DNA from 2 places in the Mesorhizobium sp. A623 genome. Region 1 is predicted to be linked to the other one. Evidence: riboswitches for the same ligand, from Rfam matches in the RefSeq annotation. Region 1 holds a riboswitch; the other holds the start of a gene.

Evidence for each region. Region 1 has a riboswitch for cobalamin ahead of ACX3P1_RS26465 (CbtB domain-containing protein). Riboswitches for the same ligand answer to the same signal wherever they lie in the genome.
Region 2: another riboswitch for cobalamin. It lies ahead of ACX3P1_RS04780 (DUF1636 family protein); the one in region 1 lies ahead of ACX3P1_RS26465 (CbtB domain-containing protein).

Annotation. Positions count from the first base shown of each region.
Region 1 is NZ_JBTMXB010000058.1:9,072-16,213, reverse strand. It holds gene ACX3P1_RS26475 (pyridoxal phosphate-dependent aminotransferase) at 167-1,276, shown strand; gene ACX3P1_RS26470 (histidine phosphatase family protein) at 1,273-1,857, opposite strand; adenosylcobalamin (AdoCbl) riboswitch at 1,961-2,116, shown strand; gene ACX3P1_RS26465 (CbtB domain-containing protein) at 2,120-2,329, shown strand; gene ACX3P1_RS26460 (CbtA family protein) at 2,341-3,093, shown strand; gene ACX3P1_RS26455 (hypothetical protein) at 3,155-3,730, shown strand; gene ACX3P1_RS26450 (hypothetical protein) at 3,860-4,243, opposite strand; gene ACX3P1_RS26445 (lysozyme inhibitor LprI family protein) at 4,258-4,617, opposite strand; gene ACX3P1_RS26440 (ABC transporter permease) at 4,770-5,714, opposite strand; gene ACX3P1_RS26435 (ABC transporter permease) at 5,711-6,766, opposite strand; gene ACX3P1_RS26430 (ABC transporter ATP-binding protein) at 6,766-7,142, opposite strand, start outside.
Region 2 is NZ_JBTMXB010000003.1:170,146-177,287, forward strand. It holds gene ACX3P1_RS04765 (NuoB/complex I 20 kDa subunit family protein) at 1-433, opposite strand, end outside; gene ACX3P1_RS04770 (NADH-quinone oxidoreductase subunit A) at 424-789, opposite strand; gene ACX3P1_RS04775 (winged helix-turn-helix domain-containing protein) at 1,110-2,336, shown strand; cobalamin riboswitch at 2,339-2,540, shown strand; gene ACX3P1_RS04780 (DUF1636 family protein) at 2,565-2,990, shown strand; gene cobW (cobalamin biosynthesis protein CobW) at 2,993-4,024, shown strand; gene cobN (cobaltochelatase subunit CobN) at 4,043-7,142, shown strand, end outside.

The DNA of each region.
Region 1 (7,142 bases):
CTTCCAGCGCTCGTTCTAAGACAGCGCTTTCTATCTGAAGAAAAACCCGGCGGGCAACCGCCGGGTTTTTTCGTTTGAATCTGATGGTGCGCTGCCTGGGCGCAGGCTTGCGCGCTTCGAATGGCGGCTGTAGCTAGAAGAACACTTGCCTTAACGAGTATGCATCATGTCGAAACGCCCTCCCCTCAACGAAATCGTCGGCGCGCTTCCCGCAACGGTGCCCTTTGTCGGCCCCGAGGCGCAGCAACGGGAACGCGGGCGGGCATTTCGTGCCCGCATGGGGGCCAATGAGAGCAGTTTCGGGCCTTCGCCGCGCGTTATTTCCGGCATGGCCGCGATTGCCGGCGATATGTGGATGTATGGCGACCCCGACAATTACGATCTCAAGCAGGCTGCGGCAGTCCATCACGGCGTCTCGCCGGAAAATATTGTCGTCGGAGAAGGCATTGACGGGCTTCTCGGCGTGCTAGTCCATATGTATGTCGCGCCGGGCACGCCGGTGGTCACCTCGCTTGGCGCCTACCCGACCTTCAATTTCCACGTCGCGGCGGCCGGCGGACGCTTGGTCGAAGTTCCCTATGAAGACGACCGCGAAAGCCTTGACGGGCTGCTTGCGGCGGTGCGGCGGGAAAACGCGCCGCTGGTCTATCTGTCCAATCCCGACAACCCGATGGGAAGTTTTTGGGATGCGGCGGAAATCATGCGCTTTATCGAGGCGCTGCCTGAAACCACGATGCTGATCCTGGACGAGGCCTATGGCGAGTTGGCGCCTGCCTCGGCGCTTCCGGCAATCGATATCGGGCGCACCAATGTCATCCGCATGCGCACCTTTTCAAAGGCTTACGGGCTGGCCGGCATCCGTTGCGGCTACGCCATCGGCGAGCGGCAGGTCATTGCCGACTTCGAGAAAATCCGCAACCACTACGGCGTCGGCCGCATGGCGCAGATTGCCGGCGTCGAGGCACTGGCCGACCAGGACTGGCTGCAAAGCGTCGTGGCGCGGGTCGATGTCGGTCGCCGACGAATTGCGGCAATCGCCGAGGCGAACGGATTGAAGCCGCTGCCTTCGGCCACCAATTTCGTCGCCATCGACTGCGGCCGCGACGGCGATTTCGCGCTCAAGGTGCTGAAAGGATTTTTGGCGCGCGACGTGTTCATTCGCAAGCCCATGGCGCCGGTGCTCAACCGATGCATCCGGGTCAGCGTCGGCCTCGACCATGAGATCGATATTTTCGCCGAGGAACTGTCCGGCGTGCTCGCGGCCGTGCGCGGCTAACGCTTTTTTGCCTTCGCCGGCATGACGCCGCTGGCGCGTAGCGCCCATCTGCGTCCGTCGGTGCGAAATTCAGCGACGCTCAGCGGCTCGCAATCGATGCGCCAGAACGATTCGAGCGGCGCGCCCAGCACATGAAGCACAGCCACGCGGACGACGGCCGGATGCGTCACAGCAATCGTATGGCCGCGCTCGCCGAGCAGCGCGTCCATCAAGGCGGCTATGCGAGCCGACAGTTCGGCGATCGCCTCGCCGCCATGCGGAGCCGCGGCAGGAACGGCCAACCAGGCCGCGATATTTTCTGGCTGCTGCCCGGAAATCGCGGCCAGCGTCTTTCCGCTCCATGAGCCCATATCCTGATCGGCAAGTTCAGGGCGTTCAACCGCTTGCAAGCCAAGGGCTTGCGCCGTTTGCCTGGCGCGCAGCGCCGGCCCTGTCCAGACGCGGTCGGCGCGGCGCAATTGCGGGCCGAGCGTGTTGGCCATCGCCACTGCGCCTGCCTCGAGCGGCTCATCGAGCGGGAACGCGGCGTGGCGCGTGGCGGCGGTTGCGCCGCTGCAGATCATTGTCAGGCGTCCGGTCATCGAGGAATCGCATCGCGTTTCGTTGGCTCAGCATAGCACGACCGTGCCGGCCCGACGGCCCTTCACGCCCAACACCCTCGTTGACAGGGTAACCGGCGCTGACTACTGTCGCCATTGAAGCAATGTGAGTGGAAACCGGTGAAAGCCCGGTACGGTCGCGCCACTGTGATCGGCTAGCGTTTGAAACGCGATGCCGAGAGTCAGGACTTCTTTCGTTGCTTCATGGCTCATCAACGGGACGCTGTATCCCAGGAGGCACATCATGTCCGACGCTACATTCAATCCAGACGTACGCCCGCTTCCGATCCCGCTCGGCGAAATCCTGCCATGGGCGATCTTCGGCGGGCTGCTTTGCCTTCTCGCCGTCTATTTCGTCGGCTCCGAGGAAGGCGCGATGTCGCTTTTCCGTGGCATGTACATCCACGAATTCGTGCATGACGGACGCCACCTGCTCGGCTTTCCCTGCCACTAAGGGGCTTTGACATGGTTGGTCGTCTTCTCCTTCGCGGGATGCTTGTCGGCATTTTCGCGGGTCTCCTGGCGTTCGGCTTTGCCCGGGTTTTCGGTGAACCCCAGATTGACCGCGCCATCGCGTTCGAAGAATTGATGGCGCAGGCATCCGGTGAAGCGCCGGATGAAGAAACCGAACTCGTTTCCCGCGCGACGCAGGCCGGCATCGGCCTGTTGACCGGTACCGTCGTCTATGGCGCGGCCCTTGGCGGGCTGTTCTCGCTGGTCTTTGCCTATGTCTTTGGGCGCATCGGCCGGTTCGGGCCGCGCGGCACCGCCGCTTTGCTCGCGCTGGCGGGGTTCATCGCCATCGTGCTGATACCGCAGATCAAATATCCAGCGACGCCGCCGGCCGTCGGCAACCCCGACACGATCGGGGTGCGAACGGAACTGTTCTTCATCATGATCGTCATTTCGATCGCCACGCTGGTCGCGTCCATCGGCCTGGCAAGGCGCTTGTGGGCGCAAGACGGAGCCTGGAACGCCTCGATCATCGCTGGAGCGGCTTTCCTGGCAGTCACCGTGGTCGCGCAATACGCCCTGCCCACCATCAATGACGTGCCGGAAAACTTTTCCGCCGACCTGCTGTGGCGCTTCCGCACCGCTTCGCTCGGGCTTCATGCCGTGTTGTGGACGGTAATCGGCCTCGTCTTCGGCGCAGTCGTCGAGCGTAATCTTGCCGGACGCTCGAACCATAAAATCACCGCACGCCCAGCCTTGCGCTAGTTAAGTGCGGCCTCAGCGTTCATCGTTCTTCGCGGCGGCGTCCCTTGCGGGTGCCGCCGCTTTGCTTTTTGCGGTTCCAGCAGGCGCTCATGGCGCGCGCTCGGGCGGGCCGATCAGCGGTATCTCGATCCCCGGCCTGTCTCATGGCCAGATGGCCGTCATCGCCGAATATCGCGGCGAAATTCTCGCGCTGGCCAAGCGACAGGCGAAAACCGACCCGACCTTCCGACGGCTGCTGACTTTCGCCGACGTCCAGTACAGCTACTGCCTATGGGGGCTGGTTCCCGGCAGCCTGCGCGACGAGGAAAGCCCCTTCAACGAATGCAGCCACGCCTATCTCTCGGCGGCGCAAGCGCTACTCGTCCATATGCGCGATATCTCCGACGACAAGCAGCCTACGGAAGCGCTGATCTCCCGGATCGACGCCGACATGGTGCGCAACCAGGCCTCGTTCGTGCAATGCCAGTTCAGCGGCGAAGCTTTCAACACCGCCGAGGTGATCTTCCCGATCTGGCGCAACGTTCCATCGCACACGCCAAGCCTCATCGCTTTCTCGACGCTGGCGATGGCGTTTGCGGGCGGCACGATTCTGCTTGCCGGCGGACGGCGGAAAGACGGCGACGATCAGCCGTGCTGAGCTATCGCCGCACGCCGTAGTTTGCCTTGGCGCCGCATGCATTTCGCCCATTCAAGTTTCGGCCGGGGCTAGCGTATCTACAGCCCGACCAGCGGCGTCCCGGCAGCCGGCCTAATCGTCATCGTCTGGCTAATCGTCATCGCCTGGATTATCGACAAGACAGCCCACGCCATTACACCCCTGGTAGTTGCCCTGGGTGTCGAAGTTCGGATTACCGTCTTTATCGTAACTCGGCCTGGTATCGACGTAGCTGTCACGCTTGCGTCGCGCTTCCTTGCGGTCGCGGTCTCGCTGTTCTTGCGCATTCATGCGATCCAATGAGCGCTGCTCGTCATCTGCACGCTGCGAACTTTGTTTCATCATGCAGTCGGCGAAGCCGTCAGTCCCCTGCGCGTAGCCGAAAGAAGCACACTTTTCCTGGTCCATCGAGCGCTGCTCTTCTGTGCTGACGCAGCCGACGACGGCTAACGGCACAAGCGCGAGCAGCACATATCGCATCTTGAAATTCGGCATTTTTTTACTCCCGGTCATTCTGCAGGTACCGGGCAAGCGAGATCGCCTTCCTGGCAGGTGAGATAAGCCTTCAATTGTTTGGTGCGATCCTTGGTAAATTCAGCCTGACATGCAGCGGCAACCATCGGCGCCGCAGACCCGCCGTCATCGCCGCTGGATTGGAAAATGCATTCGGCGTTTCGGAAGGCGATCCACGCCCTCTGCGCCGTGACGAGCCGCATCTTGCCGTCGGCGTCGTCCGCAAGCCGCTTCTGAATTTGCTTGAAGGTCTGGTTCAACGCTTGGTCGACTCTTTTGAGGTCCGAAGCTGGATCGGCCAGGGCCGCGGTGGCAGCAAATGACAGGGTGGCGACGGCAGCAAGAAAAAAGCGCATGGCTGTATCCCCCTCAAAATACCAGTGACCCCAAGCAAGCACACGCAAGGATGGCCAGCAAGCCTTTGGGAAACCATATAGTAAGCAAAAGGTTTCCCTTTCCGGGACGGCGAATGGACGAGGCAAGGCCCGTCGGTGCCGTCAATGTGATCCTACCGCTCCTCGCGGCGGAACGGCTTTAGCAGCGCCGAAGGCGCGACCGCATTGCGCGACATGAACGCCATCGCCACGATGGTCAGCACGAAGGGCAGCATCAGGAACGCCTCATAGGGGATATGGCCAAGGCCGCTCGCCTGCATCCGCAGCTGCAGCGCATCGACGAAGGCGAACAGCAGGGCAGCACCGGCAGAGCGCCACGGGTCCCAGCGGCCGAACACCACCAGCGCGATCGCCACCCAGCCGCGCCCGGAAACCACGCCGAAGGTGAAGGCGTTGAACTGCGCCATCGACAGGAAAGCGCCGGCCAACCCCATCAGCGCGCCGCCTATGATGACGGCCTGCATGCGGGTCGCGATGACGCTGACGCCGGCGGAATCGGCGGCGCGCGGGTTTTCGCCGACCATGCGGACCGACAGGCCCCAGGGTGTGCGGTAGAGGATGAAAGCGGAGATCGGCACGGCGAGGATCGCCATGTAGACCAACGTGAACTGGCTGAACACGGCCGGTCCCAGCACCGGAATATCCGACAGGAACGGGATCGCCACCGGCTTGAAGCCGACGATGTTGGGCGGCGTCGATTGCTGGCCGAAGATCAGGCGGTAGAGGAAATAGGCAAGGCCGGAGCCGAAAAGCGTCACACCGATGCCGCAGACGTGCTGGCTAAGGCCAAGCGCCACGGTGAACAGCCCATGCAGCGCGCCCATCAGCGCACCGGTGGCGACCGCGGCGGCGATGCCGACCCACAGGCTGCCGCTGAGATAGGCGCCGGTGAAACCGGTCATGGCCGACAGAAGCATGATGCCTTCGATGCCGAGGTTGAGCACGCCGGCGCGCTCGGAAAACATTTCGCCCAGCGTAGCGAAAGCCAGCGGCGTGGCGATGCGCAGGATGGCGGCCAGAAAACCGACCTGAAAGATCTGTTCCAGAACGACGCTCATTGTTGCGCCCCCACGCGCCGGACCCGATAGGCGGTGAACAGCAGCGCCACCAGCATGGCCAGAAGTGCGGTTCCCTGAATGACGTCGCTGAGGAAGGCCGGAACGCCCGTGGCACGCGACATGGCTTCAGCACCGGTCATAACGGCGGCGAGAAAGATCGCGGCCGGCACCACGCCCAGCGGATTAAGCCTGGCCAGCATGGCGATGACGATGCCGGAATAGCCATAGCCCGGCGAAATGTCGCTCATCACCTGGAAATGCACGCCGCCCACTTCGCAGACGCCGGCCAGGCCCGCCAGCGCGCCGGACAGCAGCGCCGTCACCACCAGCACGCGCTCGACGCGGATGCCGCCATAGCGCGCGGCTTCCGGGTTTTCGCCCGTCACCTTGATCTTGAAGCCGAGCACGGTGCGCGAAATCACGAACCAGATGATAGGTGCTGCCAAAAACGCCACCAGCACGCCCAGATGCAGGCGCGTGCCTTCAAGCAGCACCGGAAAATTCGCCGAATCCTGGATGGGCGGCGAAATCGGATAGCCGCTGAACGGGTCTTTCCACACCGTCTCGATCAGCGCCATCAGCGCATAGAAGATGATCGAGTTGAGCAGCAAAGAACTGACCACGTCGTCGACCTTGAATTTTACGCGCAGGATCGCCGGAATGAGCGCAACCGCCGCACCGCCAGCGGCACCCGCCAATGCCATTGCCAGCATGGCGAGCGGCCCCGGCATGGGAATGGCCCCGACCACGCAACTGGCGACCGCTCCGGCCAGCAGTTGGCCCTCGGCGCCGATGTTCCAGAATTTCGCGCGGAAGGCGACCGCGACGGCCAGCCCGGTAAAGATCATCGGGGTAGCGCGCACCAGCGTTTCGGTGATGGCGTAGGTGTCGCCCAGCGATGCCGAAAACATCACGCCGTAAGCCTGGAAAACACCGGCCCCGGCCAGCGCGATCAGGCCGCTACACAAGATGAGCGTGGCGACGATTGCCGCCACCGGCAGAGCGAGGTTGAACCAGGCCGGTGTCGCGGTGCGGGCTTCGAGACGAAACATCATGCCGCTTGCTCCGCGCCGGTCATCAACATGCCGAGCTTTGCCACGGTGGCGTCGGCGGCATCCAACGTGCCGACGATGCGGCCTTCATACATGACGGCGATACGATCCGAGAGCGTCAGCAGCTCCTCCAGATCCTCGCCGATGACGATGATGCCACAGCCCCTGCCCCGCAGATCGAGGAATTTTTCGTGGATGAAGTGGGCCGCGCCAATGTCGAGGCCACGCGTCGGCTGGGCGACGATCAGCACCTTCGGGTCGAAGGCGAGTTCGCGCGCCAAAAGCGCCTTTTGCAGATTGCCGCCGGAAAGCGCGCCGGCACGCACCATCGGCCCCGGACAGCGAATGTCATATGCCTTGATCTGCTCTTCGGCAA
Region 2 (7,142 bases), on a different contig from region 1:
GGTAATAGCCGCCGCCATTGGCGCAGGAACCCATGGAGATGACGTAGCGCGGCTCCGGCATCTGGTCGTAGACCTTGCGCAGCGCCGGCGCCATCTTGTTGGTCAGTGTGCCCGCCACAATCATCACGTCCGACTGGCGCGGAGAAGCGCGCGGCGCAATGCCGAAACGCTCGCTGTCATAGCGCGGCATGGCGGAGTGGATCATTTCCACAGCGCAGCAGGCCAGGCCGAAGGTCATGTACATCAGCGAGCCAGTACGCGCCCACGTAATCAACGCCTCGGTCGAGGTGACCAGAAATCCCTTGTCGGAAAGCTCGTCGTTGATGCCCAGGAAAAACGGATCGTCCGCGCCGACCGGCTTGCCGGTGTTCGGATCGAGAATACCCTTGGGACGCGGCGCGACCAGCGTGCCGGAACTGTCGTTCAATCCCATTCCAGCGCTCCCTTTTTCCACTCATAGGCGAAGCCGATGGTCAGCACGCCCAAAAACACCATCATCGACCAGAAGCCGAGCATGCCAATCTCGCTAAAGGAGACCGCCCACGGAAACAGGAAGGCCACCTCAAGATCGAAGATGATGAACAGGATCGACACCAGGTAAAAGCGGACGTCGAACTTCATGCGGGCATCGTCGAACGAATTGAAGCCGCATTCATAGGCCGAAAGCTTTTCCGGATCGGGGCTGCGGAAGGCCACCATGAACGGTACGGCCAGCAAGGCCAGACCGACAACCAGCGCCACGCCGATGAAAATGACGATGGGCAGGTATGAACTGATAAGGGCGTTCATGCTCCAACTTCCCGATGCGGCCAATCCGCCTTGATCTATAGCACCATTCTCGAACACGGAAACGCGACGCGCGTGCTGAACCGGTTTAGAGCCTATGCTGCAACGCGGCGAGGGTTAGCGCAGCACTCAGGGCGAAGCAAGTCAAACCTTGTTCAAAATACGGTATCGGAATGGCGTCGGTGGGTAAACTGGCCCGATTGGCGCGCGTTTGATTTCCTTCTTTTCTTACTCCACTTTTATCTCCTGACATTCCTGTACCGGATGCCTGTTACCATGCGTGGAATCACCGCCCCCAAGCTCAAGGATTGCCCGGAACCGGCATGAAGGAAAACATATCGCTCCGGCTCGCGCGCCGCATAGCGCTTGCTGCACAAGGCTTCTGTGACACGCGGCCAGCCGGCACGCCGGACCGCCGGCATTTTTCGCGCGTTTTGTCGCGGACCGGCCTGTTGCAGATCGATTCCGTCAGCGCCGTGATCCGCGCGCACTACATGCCGCTTTATTCCAGGCTCGGCCCCTACCCGCTTTCGCTGCTCGACAATGCTGCCATTTCACGAAAACGTGCAGTCTTCGAGTATTGGGCGCACGAAGCTTCCTACCTTCCGGTCGAAACCTGGCCATTGATGCGCTGGCGCATGGCGCGGGCGGAGCGCGGCGACGGCATGTATGGCGGCCTCGCCAAATTCGGCCGCGAACGCGCCGCCTATATAGAAGACATTTTTCGCGAAATCGTGGCGCGCGGGCCGATTGCCGCATCCGAGCTTGACGGCCAGAAAGGTTCCGGCGGCTGGTGGGGTTGGAGCGAGGCTAAGCACGCCTTCGAATGGCTGTTCTGGGCCGGCCGCATCACCACCGCCTATCGGCGCGGCTTCAAGCGATTTTACGACCTGCCCGAACGCGTGCTGCCGCAGGCGGTTCTGGATCTGCCCACGCCTTCGCCCGCCGACGCCCACCGCGAACTGCTGCGCATATCGGCCCGCGCGCACGGCATCGCCACCGCCAACTGTTTACGCGATTATTTTCGCCTTTCTCCCGCCGACATGAAGGGCAGGCTGGAAGAACTGGTCGATGAAGGCGAAATTCTGCCCGTCCGCGTCGAAGGCTGGAACAAGCCGGCTTTTCTGCACAAGGACGCCCGCATGCCGCGCCGAGTCGAGGCGCGCGCCATGCTCGCGCCTTTCGATCCGCTGGTGTTCGAGCGCTCGCGCGCCGAAAGCCTGTTCGACTTCCGCTACCGGATCGAAATCTACACGCCGGCCGAAAAGCGCCAATATGGCTACTATGTGCTGCCTTTCCTGCTCGGCGATAAAATCGCTGCCCGCGTCGACCTCAAGGCCGACCGCCCGGCAAGCGTGCTGCGCGTCCACGCCGCCTACGCCGAAGCGACCGCACCCACAGACGCCGCCGCCCATCTTTTCGAGGAACTGAAGCAGATGCAGGGCTGGCTCGGCCTTGAACATATCGAAATCACGCCGGCCGGCGATCTCGGACCGGCGCTGGCCGACATCGCGCTGTCGCATCGACACGTTGACACGGCCTCTCACTAACGCCTAAATCCGCTCCAGACGGTCTCCTCTTTTCACAGGGAGGAGCGAAGAGGGAATGCGGTGCGCGACGAAAGTCGCAAATCCGCGGCTGTCCCCGCAACTGTAAGCGACGAGCCAAGGCCGAATGCCACTGGGATTTTCCTGGGAAGGCGGCCAAGGCGATGACCCGCGAGCCAGGAGACCTGCCGTCTGCGAGAAATAATCCGATAGCCTGGCGGGTTTCCGGGCATGGAGCAGGTCTTGAACCAGAACGGCAATTTTCCGGCTGAGTCCGCCGATATTCTATCCGGTATCGAGGCGACGATCATCGTCTGTTCATCGTGCCGCGACGAAACCGGCTCGGATGCCCGTCCCAGCGCAGGCGAGACGTTGGCGGAAAATACACGCCGCGCCGCTATCGACGAAAACATCCATATCCGCACCGTCGAATGCCTTGGCAACTGCAAGCGCCGCCTCAGCGCAGCCATCCTGCGCGACGGCTGCTGGAGCTATGTTTTCGGCGACCTGACCGTAACCAGCGGCCCCGATCTCGTCGCCGGCGCAAAACTCTTCGCCACGTCCAGCGACGGTCTCATCCCCTGGCGCGGCCGCCCCGATTCGCTGAAGCGCGGCCTTGTCGCGCGCATCCCTCCCCTTGCCACGCTGAAGGACTGACCATGACCGCATCCCGTGTTCCCTGCACCGTCATCACCGGCTTTCTCGGTTCGGGAAAAACCACGCTGGTTCGCCATTTGCTGGAGAACTCCAGCGGCAAGCGGCTGGCCCTCATCGTCAACGAATTTGGAGACATCGGCGTCGACGGCGAAATTCTTAAAGGCTGCGGCATCGACACCTGTCCGGAAGAAAACATCGTCGAACTCGCGAATGGCTGCATCTGCTGCACCGTCGCCGACGACTTCGTGCCCGCGCTCGACCGTATCCTGTCACTCCAACCTCCTGTCGATCACATCCTGATCGAAACGTCCGGCCTTGCCCTGCCCAAACCGCTGGTCCAGGCGTTCCAGTGGCCGGCGGTCAAAAGCCGCGTCACGGTCGATGGCGTCATCGCCGTGGTCGACGGAGCGGCCCTTGCCGCCGGTCAGGTCGCTTCCGACATGGATGCGCTGGCCGCCCAGCGCGCCGCCGACCCGACGCTCGACCATGACGATCCGGTCGAGGAAGTGTTCGAGGATCAGGTCGCCTGCGCCGATCTCATCATCCTGTCCAAGAGCGATCTCATGGACGATGCCGCCATGGCGCGCGCCAACGACATCATCGCCAAGAGCCGTGCCCGCGCCGTCAAAACCCTGCCGGTCTCGCAAGGCAAGGTCGATCCGTCGGTGCTGCTCGGCCTCGGCCTCGCCGTCGAAGACGACATCGAAAACCGCTGGAGCCATCACGACGGCATGGGCGGCCATGAGCACGACGATTTCGATTCGATCATCATCGACATCCCCTCGATCGCGAACCCCGACGACCTCGCCAAGCGCGTCGCCGCCACCGCCGAACAGGAAAACGTGCTGCGTGTGAAGGGCTTCGTTGAAGTGTCGGCCAAGCCGATGCGGCTTTTGCTGCAAGCGGTCGGCCCCCGCGTCACCCACTATTACGACCGCGCCTGGACGGCCGAAGACGACCGCCGCTCGCGCCTGGTAGTCATCGGCCTGAAGGGGCTCAATCGTCCGGCCATTGAGAAAATATTGATCGGCTGACCGCAACACTGGCTCACGATGCACATCCTGACCACCACTTCCGCCTCGCTCGACGATCTCGCCGAGCCTGTCGATCTGCGGCAGACGCCGGCGGATGTGGTGGCGCTGTCCTTCACCGATAGTGATCTGGCCGGTCTGGCGGCTGCATGGCAGGCCGACGCGCAGCGCTTGCCGTCGATGCGGCTCGCGCCCTTGCGCGATTTGCGCCATCCCATGTCCGTCGATTTGTGGATCGACAGCGTTGCGCAGCATGCAAAAGTCATCCTTGTCCGTATTCTTGGCGGCTATGACTGGTGGCGCTACGGCTGCGACCAGCTTGCCTCCATCGCGCGCGCTCGCGGCATTAAACTGGCGCTGCTGCCCGGCGAATGCCGCGACGAGGACTTGCGGCTGATCGAGGCCTCCACCCTGCCCCGCACCGAGCTCGACGCGCTGCTCGACTATTTTCGCGAAGGCGGCTCCGCCAACATGGCAGCCCTGGTGCATCGCCTAGCGCAACTGGCCGGAACAGACATTTCCGCCGCCGACCCGGTCACCGTGCCTAAGGCAGGCTATTACGAGCCGGGCAGAGGCGTCGTCGAAGCGCCTTGCATCGAGAACAAAACGGCCGCCGTCGTTCCCATTCTCTTCTATCGCTCCATGCTGCAAGCGGCCGATATCGCCCCCATCGATTCCTTGACCGAAGCGCTCCGGCAGCGCGGCATGACGCCTGTTCCCATCTTCGTCTCCAGCCTGAAGGACCCGGCCTCGCTTGCCGTCGTCGAAACCGCTCTTACCACGCTGAACCCCTCTGCCATCGTCGCCGCCACGGCCTTCGCCTCGGGTGCTGAACCGGGCAGCCAGACGCTGTTCGACCGCGCCGGCGTGCCGGTATTCCAGGTAATCGTGGCAACGACGCGCCGCGATATCTGGCAAGAAAACCAGCGCGGCCTCGCCCCCGCCGATCTCGCCATGCACGTGGTCCTGCCCGAACTTGACGGCCGTATCCTGGCCGGCGCGATCTCGTTCAAGGGCGAGATGGACACCGATCCGGCGCTCGGGCTGCGCGCGCTCGCCAATCGTCCCGAACCGGATCGCGTCACGCAGGTTGCGGAGCGCATAAAAACCTTCATCCGCCTGCAACGCACACCGCGAGTTGAACGCAAACTTGCGATCCTCATCCCCGACTATCCAAGCGCGCCCGGCCGCACCGGCTACGCGGTCGGCCTCGATGTGCCTTCCAGCGTTCTAGCCATGCTGCACGACATGAAAGACCACGGCTATGCCGTTGAAGCGATTCCGCAATCGCCTCGCGCGCTGCTGGAACTGCTGGTGCGCGACAGCCACGGTTTGAGCACCTCCGACTATTTTGCCTTGTCCGAAGAACTGCCCGCCGCCGCATGCGAGGCCGTCGAGGCAGCTTGGGGAAAACTGAACACGACCCACCCCCAAATACCCTTCCGCGCCGCCACCTTCGGCAATGTCACCGTAACACTGGCTCCCGATCGTGGACGCTCCGCCGACCGCCGCGCCGACTATCACGACCCGACGCTGCCGCCGCGCCATGAACTGCTCGCCTTCGGCCTGTGGCTGCGAAGGGTGCTTGGCGTCCATGCCATCGTCCATGTCGGTGCGCATGGCACGCTGGAATGGCTACCCGGCAAGACGGTCGCCATGAGCGAAAATTGCTTTCCCGAGATCGTCACCGGCTCGCTCCCCGTCGTCTATCCCTTCATCGTTTCCAATCCGGGCGAGGCAGCACAGGCCAAGCGCCGCATCTCGGCCGTGACGCTCGGGCACCTGCCGCCGCCGCTGATGGAAGCCGGACTGGACGAAAACCAGCAGAAGCTCGAGCGCTTGGTGGACGAGTATGCGCAAGCCGACGGCCTCGACCGCCGCCGCCGCGACCTGCTGGCCAAGCTGATCGTCGAAACCGCCGCGCAAACCAACCTCGCCAAGGAAGCGGGCGTCGCGAAAACCGATGCGCCCGACGAAGCCCTGCGCCGCATCGATGCCTGGCTGTGCGACCTGAAGGATTTCGCCATCAAAGACGGGTTGCATATTTACGGCCGCTCGCCCGAAGACGAGGCCGATCCCTTGCGCCGCCAGAGCACTGCCTCCGAGAAAGACGCGCTGATCGCCACGCTCGACGGCAAGCACATCGCCGCCGGCCCGGCGGGTGCGCCGGCGCGTGGCCGTACCGACGTGCTGCCGACCGGGCGCAATCTGTTCACCGCCGACCCGCGCACCATGCCGACGCCCACGGCGTTCGACATCGGCAAGGCGGAGAGCGACGAAATCGTGCTCAGCTACATGCAGGCGCATGGCGATTACCCGCGCTCGCTGGTCATCGACCTGTGGGGCTCGGCGTCGCTGCGCACCGGCGGCGAGGAAATCGCGCAAGGCCTGGCGCTGATGGGATGCCGCCCGCAATGGGATGCCGCCACCGGCCGCGTCACCGGCATCGAGGTGTTGCCGCCCGCTTTGCTTGGACGTCCGCGCATCGACGTTACCTGGCGAATTTCCGGCCTGTTCCGCGACATGTTCCCGATGCAGATCGCGCTGATCGACGCTGCCGCTAATGCCGTCGCCACCCGCGACGAGGACGATTCGGAAAACCCGCTCGCCGCCGAAACCCGCGCCGCCGGAAGAATCAGCCCGCGCATTTTCGGTTCGTCGCCCGGCACCTATGGCGCGGGCGTCGAAGACCTTCTGTCCAGCGGCGACTGGAGCACCCGCGAAGAAATCGGCCAGGCCTATCTCGCAGCCGCGTCGCACGCCTATGGCGGCGCAAACGGCGAAGGTATTTCCATGCCGGGCGCGTTCGCTGAACGCATCGCCGAGGCCGACCTCCTCGTCCACACCGGCGACGACCCCGGCCGCGACATTCTGGAAGGTTCCGCCGACGTCGCCTTCATCGGCGGCTTTTCGGCGGCGCTGGCAGCACTTGGCAAAAATGCCGACGTCATCGTGCTAGACACCACCGACCCGCAACGCCCCCGCCCCCGCTCGATTTCTCAAGCCGTTTCGCGTGTCGTGCGAGCACGCGCCGTCAACAAGCGCTTCATCGACGGTCAGATGCGGCACGGTCCGCGCGGCGCTTCCGAATTCGCCGAAACGGTCGACCGCCTCGTCGGCT